Regions from separate parts of the Paenibacillus sp. KS-LC4 genome, predicted to be linked through region 1. Evidence: a T-box and tRNA genes for the amino acid it is inferred to sense, from the RefSeq annotation. Region 1 holds a T-box; the other regions hold tRNA genes.
What was found. The T-box of region 1 lies ahead of argS (arginine--tRNA ligase). A T-box ahead of a tRNA ligase gene usually reads a tRNA of that ligase, here a tRNA-Arg.
Positions count from the first base shown of each region.

Region 2: it has a tRNA-Arg gene. The T-box ahead of argS (arginine--tRNA ligase) is inferred to sense a tRNA for this amino acid. The anticodon was not compared.
Region 3: it has a tRNA-Arg gene. The T-box ahead of argS (arginine--tRNA ligase) is inferred to sense a tRNA for this amino acid. The anticodon was not compared.

Region 1 covers NZ_CP145905.1:5,312,190-5,316,447, reverse strand. Annotated here, with positions in the region: gene argS (arginine--tRNA ligase) at 1-1,614, opposite strand, end outside; T-box leader at 1,688-1,925, opposite strand; gene V5J77_RS22530 (L-lactate dehydrogenase) at 1,984-2,949, opposite strand; gene V5J77_RS22525 (EamA family transporter) at 3,350-4,243, shown strand.
Region 2 covers NZ_CP145905.1:343,761-348,018, reverse strand. Annotated here, with positions in the region: gene gap (type I glyceraldehyde-3-phosphate dehydrogenase) at 1-506, opposite strand, end outside; gene V5J77_RS01580 (sugar-binding domain-containing protein) at 624-1,661, opposite strand; tRNA gene V5J77_RS01575 (tRNA-Arg) at 1,913-1,984, shown strand; gene clpP (ATP-dependent Clp endopeptidase proteolytic subunit ClpP) at 2,215-2,796, shown strand; gene V5J77_RS01565 (HPr family phosphocarrier protein) at 2,989-3,258, opposite strand; gene whiA (DNA-binding protein WhiA) at 3,356-4,258, opposite strand, start outside.
Region 3 covers NZ_CP145905.1:204,375-208,632, reverse strand. Annotated here, with positions in the region: gene V5J77_RS00925 (chromate transporter) at 1-330, opposite strand, end outside; gene V5J77_RS00920 (chromate transporter) at 353-982, opposite strand; gene V5J77_RS00915 (ROK family transcriptional regulator) at 1,247-2,446, shown strand; tRNA gene V5J77_RS00910 (tRNA-Arg) at 2,599-2,675, shown strand; gene V5J77_RS00905 (MFS transporter) at 3,089-4,258, shown strand, end outside.

The DNA of each region.
Region 1 (4,258 bases):
CTTAACGATCCGTTCGCCAGCGTCTCCAGCGAGTACCTTGTCATGATGGTAAAAACGATTAAACGCCTGCGCGAGCTGGATCAAATATCTGGCGAGAATAGACGGCTCATGCCGCTTGGCAGCGTCCCCTAGGGCGGCTGTGTAGCGCAAAAGCATCTTCATCAGCAGCCAGGCATAATCGTCTGTAACATACTCATAATCGGCGGACTGAGGGGCAGCAGTCACGTCGCTGCCTTCCGCTTTTGCCAATATCCGCTGCGTTCTGGCGTAAGCATATTGCACGTAAGGGCCCGTTTCCCCTTCAAAATTAAGGACATCCTCCAGTACAAAATCGACCGCAAGCATTCTCGTATTTTTGAGATCTCCGAATACGACGGCGCCAATGCCAACGGCTTCGGCCACCTCAGACTTTCCTGCTAGTGCAGGGTTCTTTTCCTCTATTTTCTGTAAAGCCCGCTGCACCGCCTCATCCAGTACTTCTTCTAAAAACACGACCTTGCCGCGGCGGGTGGACATTTTTTCCCCATCCAGCTTCATGAGTCCGAAGGGAATATGCTTGCAGGCTGCTGCCCATGCAAAGCCCATTTTCTCAAGCACGAGAAATAGCTGGCGAAAATGCAGCGATTGCTCCGAGCCGACGACATATAGCAGCTTGCTGCCTTTCATCTCATCATGGCGATATATCGCAGTCGCGAGGTCCCTTGTCGCATAGATGGAGGTGCCATCGGATTTGCGAATGAGACAAGGCGGAAGCTCATGCTCATCCAGCCGGACGACCTGTGCGCCTTCACTTTCCTCCAGCAGCTGTTGCTCTTGAAGCTGCTGCACAACGGCATCCATTTTATCGTTATAGAAGCTTTCGCCGAGAAAATGGTCAAAGCTCACGCCGAGCCGGGCATACAGCTTGTTGAACTCCTTCAGGCTGTCGGCAATAAACTGGCTCCAGCAGCGAATCGCTTCAGCATCGCCAGCTTCCAGCTTGGCGAACCAGCCGCGCGCCTCATCCTCCAGCTCGGGGTGCTTCTCCGCTTCCTCATGAAAACGCACATACAGCTCCAAATAGCCTTTAATGGGATCGGCTGCAAGCTGCTGCTCGTCGCCCCATTTGAGATAGGCGGTAATCATCTTGCCGAATTGCGTGCCCCAATCGCCGAGATGGTTGACGCTGACCGTCTCATAGCCAACCTTGCGCAAAATGTGGTACAGCGCATTGCCGATCATCGTCGAGCGCAAATGTCCAATGCCGAACGGCTTCGCAATATTGGGCGAAGACATGTCGATAATGATGCGCTCGCCATTCCCAATGGCTGCGTGCATGAGGCTTCCGCTTTGCCAATCTGCGATAAGCTGCGCCGCTGTCAGCTCCCTATTCCATTTGAAATTCAAATAGGGGCCGGCAGCCTTAACGCTCCAGCTCGCGTCTATTACGAGGGGCTCCAGCTGTGCGGCGATGTTAGCAGGGCTTTGTTTCATCGTGCGGGCTAATGTAAAGCAGGGGAAAGCGGCGTCGCCAAGCTTCTCATCGGGCGGATATTCCAGTAAGGGCCGAATTTCTGCTTCGGGCAGAGCGAGTACATTCGCCAGAGCTAGCGCTATTTTGTCCATTAACAGCATCATCATCTTCCTCTCCAATATACATGTTCAGGCAAGAGCAGAGCAGCACGCAAAAAAGACCCCGTCTCTACAATTAAGAGACGAGGCCTGTTATCCCCGCGGTACCACTCTTGTTGCCGCCTCCGAACAAAATAAAGGAAGGGCATCTCGCCGTTGTAACGGTGCTGAACCGGACGTCCCTAGCGCGATTGCTCGCTTCAGGCCGCCATCTCCCGGGTGCGCTTCACCTAACCGTCCATTGCCGGCTTTCACTGCTCCGGCTCGCTTGAAATGGCTCCTATTTAGGTTACTCTCCCGTTCCTTGATGTTAATTAACAGCTATCATATCGAATACGATTAGAAAAATCAATCCGTTTTTTTAAATGTAGGCTATTCTTTCTCGGTTACTAAAGATAGGCTCTCAATCGCCTGACGTATTATTGTGCATGAGCGCTCCATCAGCCGCTGCTCCCGCGTCGTCAGCTTGAGCTCGACGATTTCCTTAACCCCGCAGCGGGCAATAATGGCAGGTACGCCGGCACATACATGCCGCTGGCCATATTCGCCGTTTAATATGGCGGACACGGCAATAATGCGATGCTCGTCGCTTAAAATGGAGCGGGTAATATGCGCCAGCGCATTACCGATGCCAAAGCTGGTCGAGCCTTTGCGCGTATAAATTTCCCACCCGGCATTGCGGGTCTGCTCAGCGAGCGCTCCAAGCTTCACATTTGCAAAGCGCTCCGGATGCTGCGCTAAAATATGCAGCAGCGGCTTTCCGCCAACCGTCACATGCGACCAAGCGGGAAACTGTGACTCGCCATGCTCCCCTAGCACATAGCCCTGCACGCTGCGGGCATCAACGGGAAAATGCTCGCAAAGCAGCGTTTTGAGCCGTGAGGAATCAATCGACGTTCCGGTGCCAATCACTTGGCAGCGCGGCATGCCGGACAGCTCCCACACGACATACGTCACAATATCCACAGGATTGGCGGCCGCTACAAAAATTCCGTTGAAGCCGCTGTTCATAATGCGAGGAATCATCGTTTCATAAATCTCGCGCACCGTATGCAGTACATCCAGTCGATCATCGCTGCCCACTGGATACGCTCCTGCACATAAAAGAATCACATCCATATCTCCGCACTGCTCCAGCGTCCCGGCAGCAACCTTCGTTCGACCATGGACAAAATCCATGCTGTGCGATAAATCGAGCGCCTGTGCGTAAGCACGATCAAACGTGCGGTCAATGAGCAGCAGCTCATCGCAAATATACTGGTTAATTAAGGAATAGGCGCAGCTAGAACCGACCTGACCAACTCCAACAATGGCGACCTTGCGCGCTTTATTGGCCATCCTATAGCATCTCCTCTGCCGTTAACTCTTTAAGCTATTATATGCGGCAGCCAGCCCATCATGTGACGGCCATGTTCATTCCATGTTTGTCTATGTCACATGCATAGAAAAACGTGAAAATATGCACATTTCCATCTGCCAGCGATTGGCGATGAAGGCTCTCTTTTTCAACATATCCACAGAGTTGTACACATTATCAACAGTATTCAAGTTAAGTGTTTTCCGCTTCCTATAACACTTATCCACATATAAACAGGGAGGATTGTCCACAATGTGCAGGCCGGAAGACCTAAGGTTGAATAGAGATAAACGGCTTATTTTCGTGCATTTACAATCTGACCTTCAGCTGTCATGATAGGGAAAGTATGTGTGGGCAGACAGAGATGGAGGAATGGCATTCATGTGGCTTTTATTATCCTTGCTGGCGGCGACGAGCTTTGGGCTGCGGGGGATTTTGTATCATTGGACGAGCCAGCAGGCGCTTAATCGCAATGCGCTGCTGTGTGGAGTGTTTTTCTCAGGAGCGCTGATTACACTAGCTTGTACGCTGGCAACAGGGGAGGCTTTCACCGTGTCATCGCTCATTGGGGTGCAGATGGGGCTGTTCTCTTTCGGGGCGAATGCAAGCATGTTTAAGGGCTTTGCCGTGGGCAAAGCCTCTCTTGTTGCGATATTGACCGCACTGCCTTCGGCGATTGTTGTCGTTGTCGCCTTCGCGGTATGGGGAGAGACGCTGAATATGGCGCAGCTGAGCTCCTTTATTATCATTATCGCGGGTATATTGCTGGTGCGTTATTCCAATGATATTACCCGTGGCAATTTGCAAGGAGCGCAATGGGGGCTGCTGGCGATGCTGCTGTTTGCCGGAAACGATCTGTCGGGAAAATGGTCGACGCTAATGGATGCGCCGTTGTTTCCGACGCTTGTCTGCATGTTCAGCAGCGGCTCGATCTGCTTTGGGCTGTGGTGGCTGCGCGATATGCGCTCGCTGCGCTTTGCCTCCCTGGCAGCAGGCCATTCAGCTGACTTGGTGAACAAACGGGGCTGGAGCTTCCGCCGCACGTTTTCCGTCGGGATGGCGGTCGGTATTACCAATGCGGTCGGTATGATGTTTATTGTGACGGCTTTTGATGTGGGGAAGGCGGGGCTGGTGTCGGCGGTAACGGCGCTTAATGTACTGATTGTGCTGCTGTATACACGCTTTGTCGTTAAGGAGCGTTTCACAAAATTGGAGACGATCGGGATATGTGCCGCGTTCGCAGGCATCCTGCTTATGCGTTTGTATGGTTCATGAAGCTGTGCAGCGCGC
Region 2 (4,258 bases), 1.3 Mb from region 1:
ATGCCGAATTTATCGTTCAATACTTTTGCAAACGGAGCTAGACAGTTCGTTGTGCAAGAAGCGTTGGAGATGATTGTGTGGGAAGCTGCATCGTATTTATCTTCGTTAACGCCGATAACGATTGTGATATCTTCGTTAGTAGCAGGAGCGGAGATGATAACTTTTTTAGCGCCGCCTTTAAGGTGAAGCTCAGCTTTATCCTTAGCTGTGAAAATACCAGTGGACTCAACAACGATTTCAGCGCCTACAGAAGCCCAAGCCAGGTTTTCAGGGTTGCGCTCAGCGAAAACTTTGATTTCGCGGCCGTTAACTACGATCGCGCCTTCTTTAGCTTCAACTGTAGCATCAAGAGTACCGTGAGTTGTGTCATATTTCAAAAGGTGAGCCAGTGTAGCTGTGTCTGTCAAATCGTTTACTGCTACGATTTCAACATCAGCGTTGTTCAGAGCTGCGCGGAATACGTTACGACCAATACGACCAAAACCGTTAATACCTACTTTAACCATTGTTGTTTCCTCCTAAAGTGTGTTTGGGATAAAAAAATATATTTCAAGACATTTCGCATGCCGAGTGCCATTGTCTCGCCCGGCGCGAAGCATCAAGATCACTTGCCAAAAATATGATTATGGATCCGATTCTTCGATTATTGCAATGATTTCTAATGCGGCAGCCTCATCGGTAACTAAAACATCATTGTGTCCAAAGCGCATCACTGCTGCGATCGCTTCGCCTTTGCTTTTGCCTCCAGCTACTCCGATAACAACTTCAGTCTTAACAATATCCTCGAGCCGTAATCCTACCGTCGGCATCTTGTGGACGACCTGCCCTCTGCGGTCAAAATAAAAACCGTAGGCTTCTGCAAGCGCGCCCTCCGCTTCAATACCCTGCATCGTCGCCTCATCAAGCTTCCTGCGCCGAGCCATCACCATAGCGTCTCCGATGCCGTGCACGACAATACGCGCCCTGCGGATCACCTCTATAATGTCCTGGATATTCGGTTCCTGCATAATGGGAGCATAAGCTTCCTCTCCAAGATGGTCAGGAACGTGAAGCAGCCGATAATTGGCACCTGTTCGCTTCGCCATGGTGGAAGCAATCGTATTCGCCTGATAGTCGACGCTTTCGCCAAGTCCGCCTCTTGCTGGCACGAACCAATTGGTTTTGAGCGGCGCCACAGCCGAAAGCTGATTCGCTACCTGAGCCGTCGTCGTCCCGCCTGTAACGGCAATGACATCGCCTTGCTCCATCGCTTTACGCAGCACCTGTCCTCCTGCTCTGCCAAGCTCCCGCTTCGTCTGTGCGGATACATCAGAGTCGCCAGCCACAACTACAACCTGACTAAGGCCAAAAAAACTTCTGATCTTCTCCTCAAGCTCAGACAAGCCGAAAATCGTCGGCACAAAAGGCTCAAACTGTTCAAGCAGTTCTTTGCCAGGTTCGCTGATCCTCATGCCGGAAGCATGGATTTCAAGCAAGCCCTGTGACTTTAGAAAGTCTGTTTCTGCTCGCAGCACCCTCTCCGTCATACCAAGCGTTGTCGCAAGCGTTCTGCGGCCGATGAGATCAGAGAGCATAACCTGGTGCAGTATCCTGTAGCGCTTCCTCATCACGTCGAGCAAATCTGGCAGAAGCTGCTGCTGCAATTCAATCATTTGGCGCATCTTCTAATTATTCACTCCACCCGTACTAAGTTAAGCGAAACTGATACTCAAGCATTGCGGTGGACATGAAACGTCCCACACTCCCGTTTTAAGTCCCACCTCTATTTTACCGAACTTGATCTCACATTTCAAGTCAACAATTTCATATGAAACCGTTTACTGACACGTTTTTTTCAAATTTATTTTTGTTAGCTGGCTTGATTTCTATACGTATTTAACCTATACTAAATCTTGCTGTTACTTTTATACATGCGCCCGTGGTCCAATGGATATGACGTAGGCCTCCGGAGCCTGAGATCTAGGTTCGATTCCTAGCGGGCGCGTTCTGATTGACTGATACCAGCTTACAGCAAGCAATAGGCGTTTATGATGCCGACAATGTGGCCACCCTGATGAAAGGGTGGTTTTTTTATTTCATTTTTCAGCTATGAAATGGCTGGTGCCTGAGAAAAATCTGATTTGTCTGACTATCTTTGACTTTTAACTTTTTATCCGCTATTATGTTGTTACGGCAATATCAATCTTGTTATTTTTCGGAGGAGGTTTACAGGATATGAATTTCGTTCCTATGGTTATTGAGCAAACTAATCGCGGAGAGCGCTCCTATGACATCTATTCCCGGTTATTGAAGGATCGTATTATCTTCTTGGGCTCGGGCGTCAATGACGTTGTAGCCAACTCCATCATCGCACAGATGCTGTTCCTGACAGCAGATGACCCTGAGAAAGACATCTCCCTTTACATTAACAGCCCTGGCGGTTCGATTACCTCGGGTATGGCTATCTATGATACGATGCAATACATCAAGCCTGACGTATCTACCATCTGTGTAGGTATGGCAGCGTCGATGGGCGCTTTCCTGCTTGCAGCAGGCGCCAAAGGCAAGCGTTACGCACTTCCGAACAGCGAGGTTATGATTCACCAGCCGCTGGGCGGCGCTGAAGGCCAAGCGAGCGACATCGAGATTCGTGCTCGCCGCATTATCAAAATGCGCGATCACCTGAACGGCATCCTATCCGAGCGCACAGGCCAACCGCTTGAGCGCGTGGAGAAAGACACCGATCGCGATTATTTCATGAGTGCAGCAGAGGCTTGTGAATATGGTCTCGTTGACAAGGTTATTGAGAAAATCTAAATCATCCATTAATCCTATGGGTGTATAAACAAAACAAACCCGGTTCAGGCGAATCGGGTTTGTTTTGTTATGAGCTTCTATTTCAGTATGCGTATCACGCAAAAAAACCGCCCCTGGATCAATCTGATCCAAAAGGCGGCATAGCCAACAGATATGGTTACGAGCAGACGAGTCTCTGCTGCATACGGCTTTTTATTGGTTCTCGAGCTCTTCCTTGCTGACTAATGCAGCTAAAGCGTTTACAGCCTGTTCTGCGTCCGAACCTTCCGCACTAATGAAAACTTCAGTGCCCGAGCTGATTGCCAAGCTCATAATTCCCATAATCGATTTGGCATTCACTTTCTTGTCGTCTTTCTCGACAAATACTTCAGATGAAAATTTATTAGCTTCTTGTACGAATAATGCTGCTGGTCTTGCATGAAGACCCGTTTTTAGTCGAACGACAACCGGAAGCCTTGTCATGGAAACCATACCCCCTATATCTTATTCAATCCTTAATTATGCCGATAATTTTAAACTCATTGTATCATTATACCATCGGAAACATGAAGTTAAAAGTTTAGCCGTTGCGTATTTTTTCAGCAAGTTCGTCAATTTTGCGAAGCCTGTGGTTTACGCCTGACTTGCTCACTGACCCTTTGAGCAGTTCTCCAACTTCCTTCAGGTTCAGATCGGGATGCTGCAAGCGGATTTCAGCGACTTCCTTGAGCTTATCCGGCAAGTTTTCAAGCCCTAGCTCGCGGTCCAGCAATTTGATATTATCAATCTGCCGCACGGAAGCGCCGATGGTCTTGTTCAGGTTCGCTGTCTCGCAATTGACGATTCGATTAACGGAATTGCGCATGTCGCGCATAATTCGAACATCCTCGAATTTAAACAGCGCCTGATGAGCGCCAATAATATTCAGCAACTCAATAATTTTCTCGCCTTCCTTAATGTAAAAAATAAAACCTTTCTTCCGCTCGATGCAGCGGGCATTCAGCTCGAACTTATTGGCCAGCTCCACTAATGAGCCGCAATACTCCTCATACATCGAAGAGATTTCCAAATGGTACGAGGAGCCCTCAGGGTTATTCACTGAACCTCCAGCAAGGAATGCGCCACGCAAATAGGAACGTTTGCAGCACGATTTCTTAATCATCGCCTTATCAATTCCGGAGTTGAATACGAAGCCCTCTGAAACGATATGAAGCTTGCTTAATATAGATTGTACCATTGTTGGTATACGTACGATATACACATTGTTCTTTTTCAGCCGCATTTTTTTCCGAACCAACAGCTCGGTGTGTACCTCAAAGTGCTTTTTGACCAGAGAATAAATACGACGGGCTATTGCAGCATTTTCTGTTGAGATGTCCAAAATGACTTTGCGGCTGGATAAGCTGACAGAACCATTCATCCGAATGAGCGCGGATAGCTCTGCAAGCTCACAGCAGGAATCCGCTTCAATAAGCGTGAGTTC
Region 3 (4,258 bases), 1.1 Mb from region 1:
GTAAAAGGAGGCCGACAGCCATTTATTATTTTGAAGGCGGAGGATGAATGCTGACACTACAATCATGAGCACAAGCGACGGCAGCACCATGCCGGCAGTCGCTATGATCGCGCCTGTGATGCCGGCGGACTGATAACCGAGCAGCGTCGCCGCATTTGTTGCAATTGAGCCTGGCGCCATCCCGGCAAGGGAGACGGCCTGCTGAAATTCCCCCTGCGTCATCCACCCTCGGGATAAAGCCTCATATTGAATAATCGGAATAACCGCATAGCCCCCTCCAAACGAGACACAACCTATTTTCAAAAAAACAATGAACAGCTCTCCGAGCATACTCCGTGCCCCCTCTCCAATTTTAAATGTAATATTCAATTTCGCTGCTAGTTCTGCGGACAGAAGCTTTCTCCGTCAGCACCTTCATCCCCAGCAGCTCCTTTCCTTTCGTGAATACGATGCCTCCAAGCAGCCCCGCCAGAACAACGAATATCGGATTAATTGCAGTAAACAGCAGCACGGCCAGCGTCACAATCGCTACGAATATCGTAGTCATATCAAACAGCGCCGCACGCGCCATGCGATATGCTGCCATCACCATTAAGGCAATGACCGCTCCATGTATCCCTTTAAGCGCCGCAACCAGCTTCGGATGATCGCCAACGACACGCATAAATAAACCAAGCAGCAAAACGAGCAGAAGCGTAGGAAGCGTAATGCCAACAATAGCAATAATCGCCCCTGCTGCGCCAGCCTGTCGATAGCCAACCATCGCTGCCGCATTGACGCCCACTCCGCCGGGTGCGGACCCTGCGAGTGAAATGAGCTGCGTCCATTCCTTTTCATCCATCCACTGCCGCCTCTGTACCGTCTCCCGCTCGATCATCGGCATCATTGCATAGCCGCCGCCAAACGTTGTAGGCCCAATTCGAAAAAATATCCAAAACAGCTGCAGCAGCATGCCCAGCTTTTTATTTTGTCCATTTGCCATGAGGTTCCCTCCATTGATGGGGTGATGCTTTCTCTCTATTATACCACCTTTATTCCATTTTGGTATTAACTTATTAAAAAAAGACTCAAAATTTCATTTTAACGTTGTTCAACGCTTAATTAACGAGTGATTTCAATCGAATTAATTTCTTTTTGGAATAATGTTTGGGGTGCCCTTGAGCATAGCGACTGTCCATGAATTACGATATAATGAGGAGTGGTACTTTCGTTTTTTCATCCTATCTATAGTAAGCAGGGATTAGCTATGTACAAAGCGGAACGGGACGTTCCCTCTCATAAAGAGCTTATTTATACACAAATCGCTGAGCAAGGCACCGTATCGAAGGCGGAGCTCCTGGATCGACACAAGCTGACGAGCAGTACGCTCACGCGTGTGCTGGAGGAACTGGTGACGGAGGGGCTGATTCAGGAAACGGGCCTTGGTCCCTCCAGCGGCGGCCGACGGCCGATTTTATACCAAATTCATGCGGGTTACCGGTACATTTTCGGACTGGAAATTTCGCGTTTTTCCTCGACGCTAGGCTTATTTGATATGCAGCTGAATCAGAAATCACTCGTGCGCTGGCGGATGGATGAGGCGATGACGCCACAGACGCTGGTCGACTATGCGTCACAGCTTATGCGTACGTTGCTTCGGGATCACCGGATTGAGCGGGAGCAAGTGCTCGGTATTGGCATTGGAGCCGTTGGACCGCTTGATCGGAGCAGCGGAATGATTTTGGACCCGCTGTATTTTGCCGCCCGCGGCTGGACGCAGGTGCCGATTTGCCAAATGTTTGAGGAAGCAACCGGATTTACCGCTTTTCTTGAAAATGGCGCCAACACCGCGCTGCTCGGCGAGCGTTGGGCGTTGCGCCATGAAGATATTAAGCATGCGCTGTACGTGCATGCTGGTGTCAGCCTGCGCTCCGCGATGATGTCCTATGGCCGTATCGTCCATGGCACGATGGATATGGAAGGCTCAATTGGACAAATGATTATTCACACGGATGGGCCACGTCTGTCTCTGGCAGGTAATTACGGCGCGCTGGAGGCGTATGCTTCGATTCAGGCACTGGAGCATCAGGCACGCTCCCATGCGAAGATGGGGCAGGACTCGCTGCTCAAAGCCTATTCCGTCACTCCCGAGCAGCTGAATTATGAAGTGCTGCTGCAAGCCCTGTCGGCAGATGATCCGTATGTGCAGGAGCTGTTCCAGCAGTCCGCCGTCTATTTCGGCGTTGGCCTGGCGAATTTGATTAATATTTTCCACCCGGAGCTTGTGATTCTGGGCGGCGCTTTAATCAATTCCAAGCCGATGTACTTTCAGACCGCTACAGATACTGCAAAGAAAAACACCTACTATTCTCCCGCCTACGAACCGAGGTTTTCCACAGGCCAGCTTAAAGAGGATGCTGTCGTAACTGGCGCAGCGCTAACTGTACGCAATAAGATGAGGATTTAAAGAGCATGGTGCAAATCGTGCAACAATGTGTTAGTAAAGCAAAAAGGTGGAGCAGACTGACGATTCCCTTAGTTGGATAGACTAATCAAGCAGTTAAACTGGCAAGCATTGTTGCTTGATCTCGCCTTCCATGGTAAAATAATCAATGCTGCGCGCCCGTAGCTCAGCAGGATAGAGCGACAGTTTCCTAAACTGCAGGTCGTACGTTCGAATCGTATCGGGCGCGCCATACTTAAATGATCAAGAACCGCACAATAGTGCGGTTCTTTTTTTATTTTGTGGCTGTGCACGCCAGATGGTGTTTTCGTTAAGATTATATATCTTGAACCTTTTCGTCCCCTAGGTATGAAGGCAATTGCTTCGGTTTATATTTTCAAATTGAGAATAAATATAAAGAAATAACTGATTTTTAGCTATTTTAGAAAGAAAATTTTAATTTTAGCTTGATAATCGCTATTACGGAGGCCTTTTTTCTCAAAACGAAAATAAATAGATTTACAAAGAGGAACTATTTCGTTAAGATAACAATCATCAAGATGATATCCATACAGCACTAAGGAGGATTGGTAGAGGCATTGAAAGTCCAAATACAGAACTTTTCATAAAATGGAGTCAAGTTTCGTAGCACTAGGAGGTTAAAAAATGATTAACTTGCAGAGCGAAGATGTAAAGAGAAGAGTCATCAAGTGTATGCCATGGATTTTGCTCTACGAATTTTTTCAGGTTTTTAATGAAAACGTATTCAATTTAATTACACCCAACCTGTCTCAGGAGTTTGGGATAACCCCATCAACTGTCAGCTTAATCGTTACGCTGGGTAAATTATTTTTGGGTATCGCTTCAATTGTATTCTCGGCTTTATCAGATATCGTCAGTACCCGAAAATTAATGTTAGCTTCATGCTTTGTTCTCCCTGTTGTGACTATGATCGGCTTCTTTTCGCCACATAGCTTCACATTATTGATTACTGCGAGGGTACTATTTGCGCTAACGATTGCGATTCCTCTTGCACTGCAAGTCGTTATTGCCCTTAAATATTTTGACAGATTAACAGCTGCAAAATATTTCGGCTATAATGCAGCCATTTTCCAGCTCGCCTCTGCGGCCGGCCATTTTTTTGGAGGCTATATAACAGAGAATTTGCACTGGAATTATATATTTCTTTTCCCGCTTCTCACTCTGATTGGCGTACCAACCCTTATCAAAAATTTACCTAAAGATGAAAGCAAAAAAGGTTCTTTCGATTTCATTGGCATGATTTTAGTGACCTTTATTTCAACATTGCTGATCACATTTATGACATTTAAGATGCAGTATCCTATGCTGTTAATTTCCGCCATTGTATTTATTGCAATTTTCGCATTATATACAATTAAGAGCAAAAATCCGTTCATTAAGCCAGAATTATTTAAAGTCAAAGGAATTATATGGTCTCTTATAGTCTGTGGTTTGTTTTATGGAACACAGGTAGGGTTCGGCTTTATTTTTCCCTTTATTGTTAGTAATGCTTACGGGCTGCCGGTCAGCACCATCGGTGTGTTTTATTCGTTAACAAACATTGCCGCTTTCATTGCCGGAATGTATTCCGGCCGTATTATTAAAGCGGTTGGCTACCGCAATATTGCACTGCTTGGCGGCTTGTTTATATTTTCTGGTTTGACCATGGTTGCTTTTTTGGTCGGGTATTCAGTAGCTTTTGTATTCGTTGGCATGGGCTTATTCAATATCGGCTATGCTTTATTTTTCTCAGGATATCTTACAAATTATACACAGTTGCTTCCTGAGCACCAGCGCGGTTCAGGAGTAGGCATC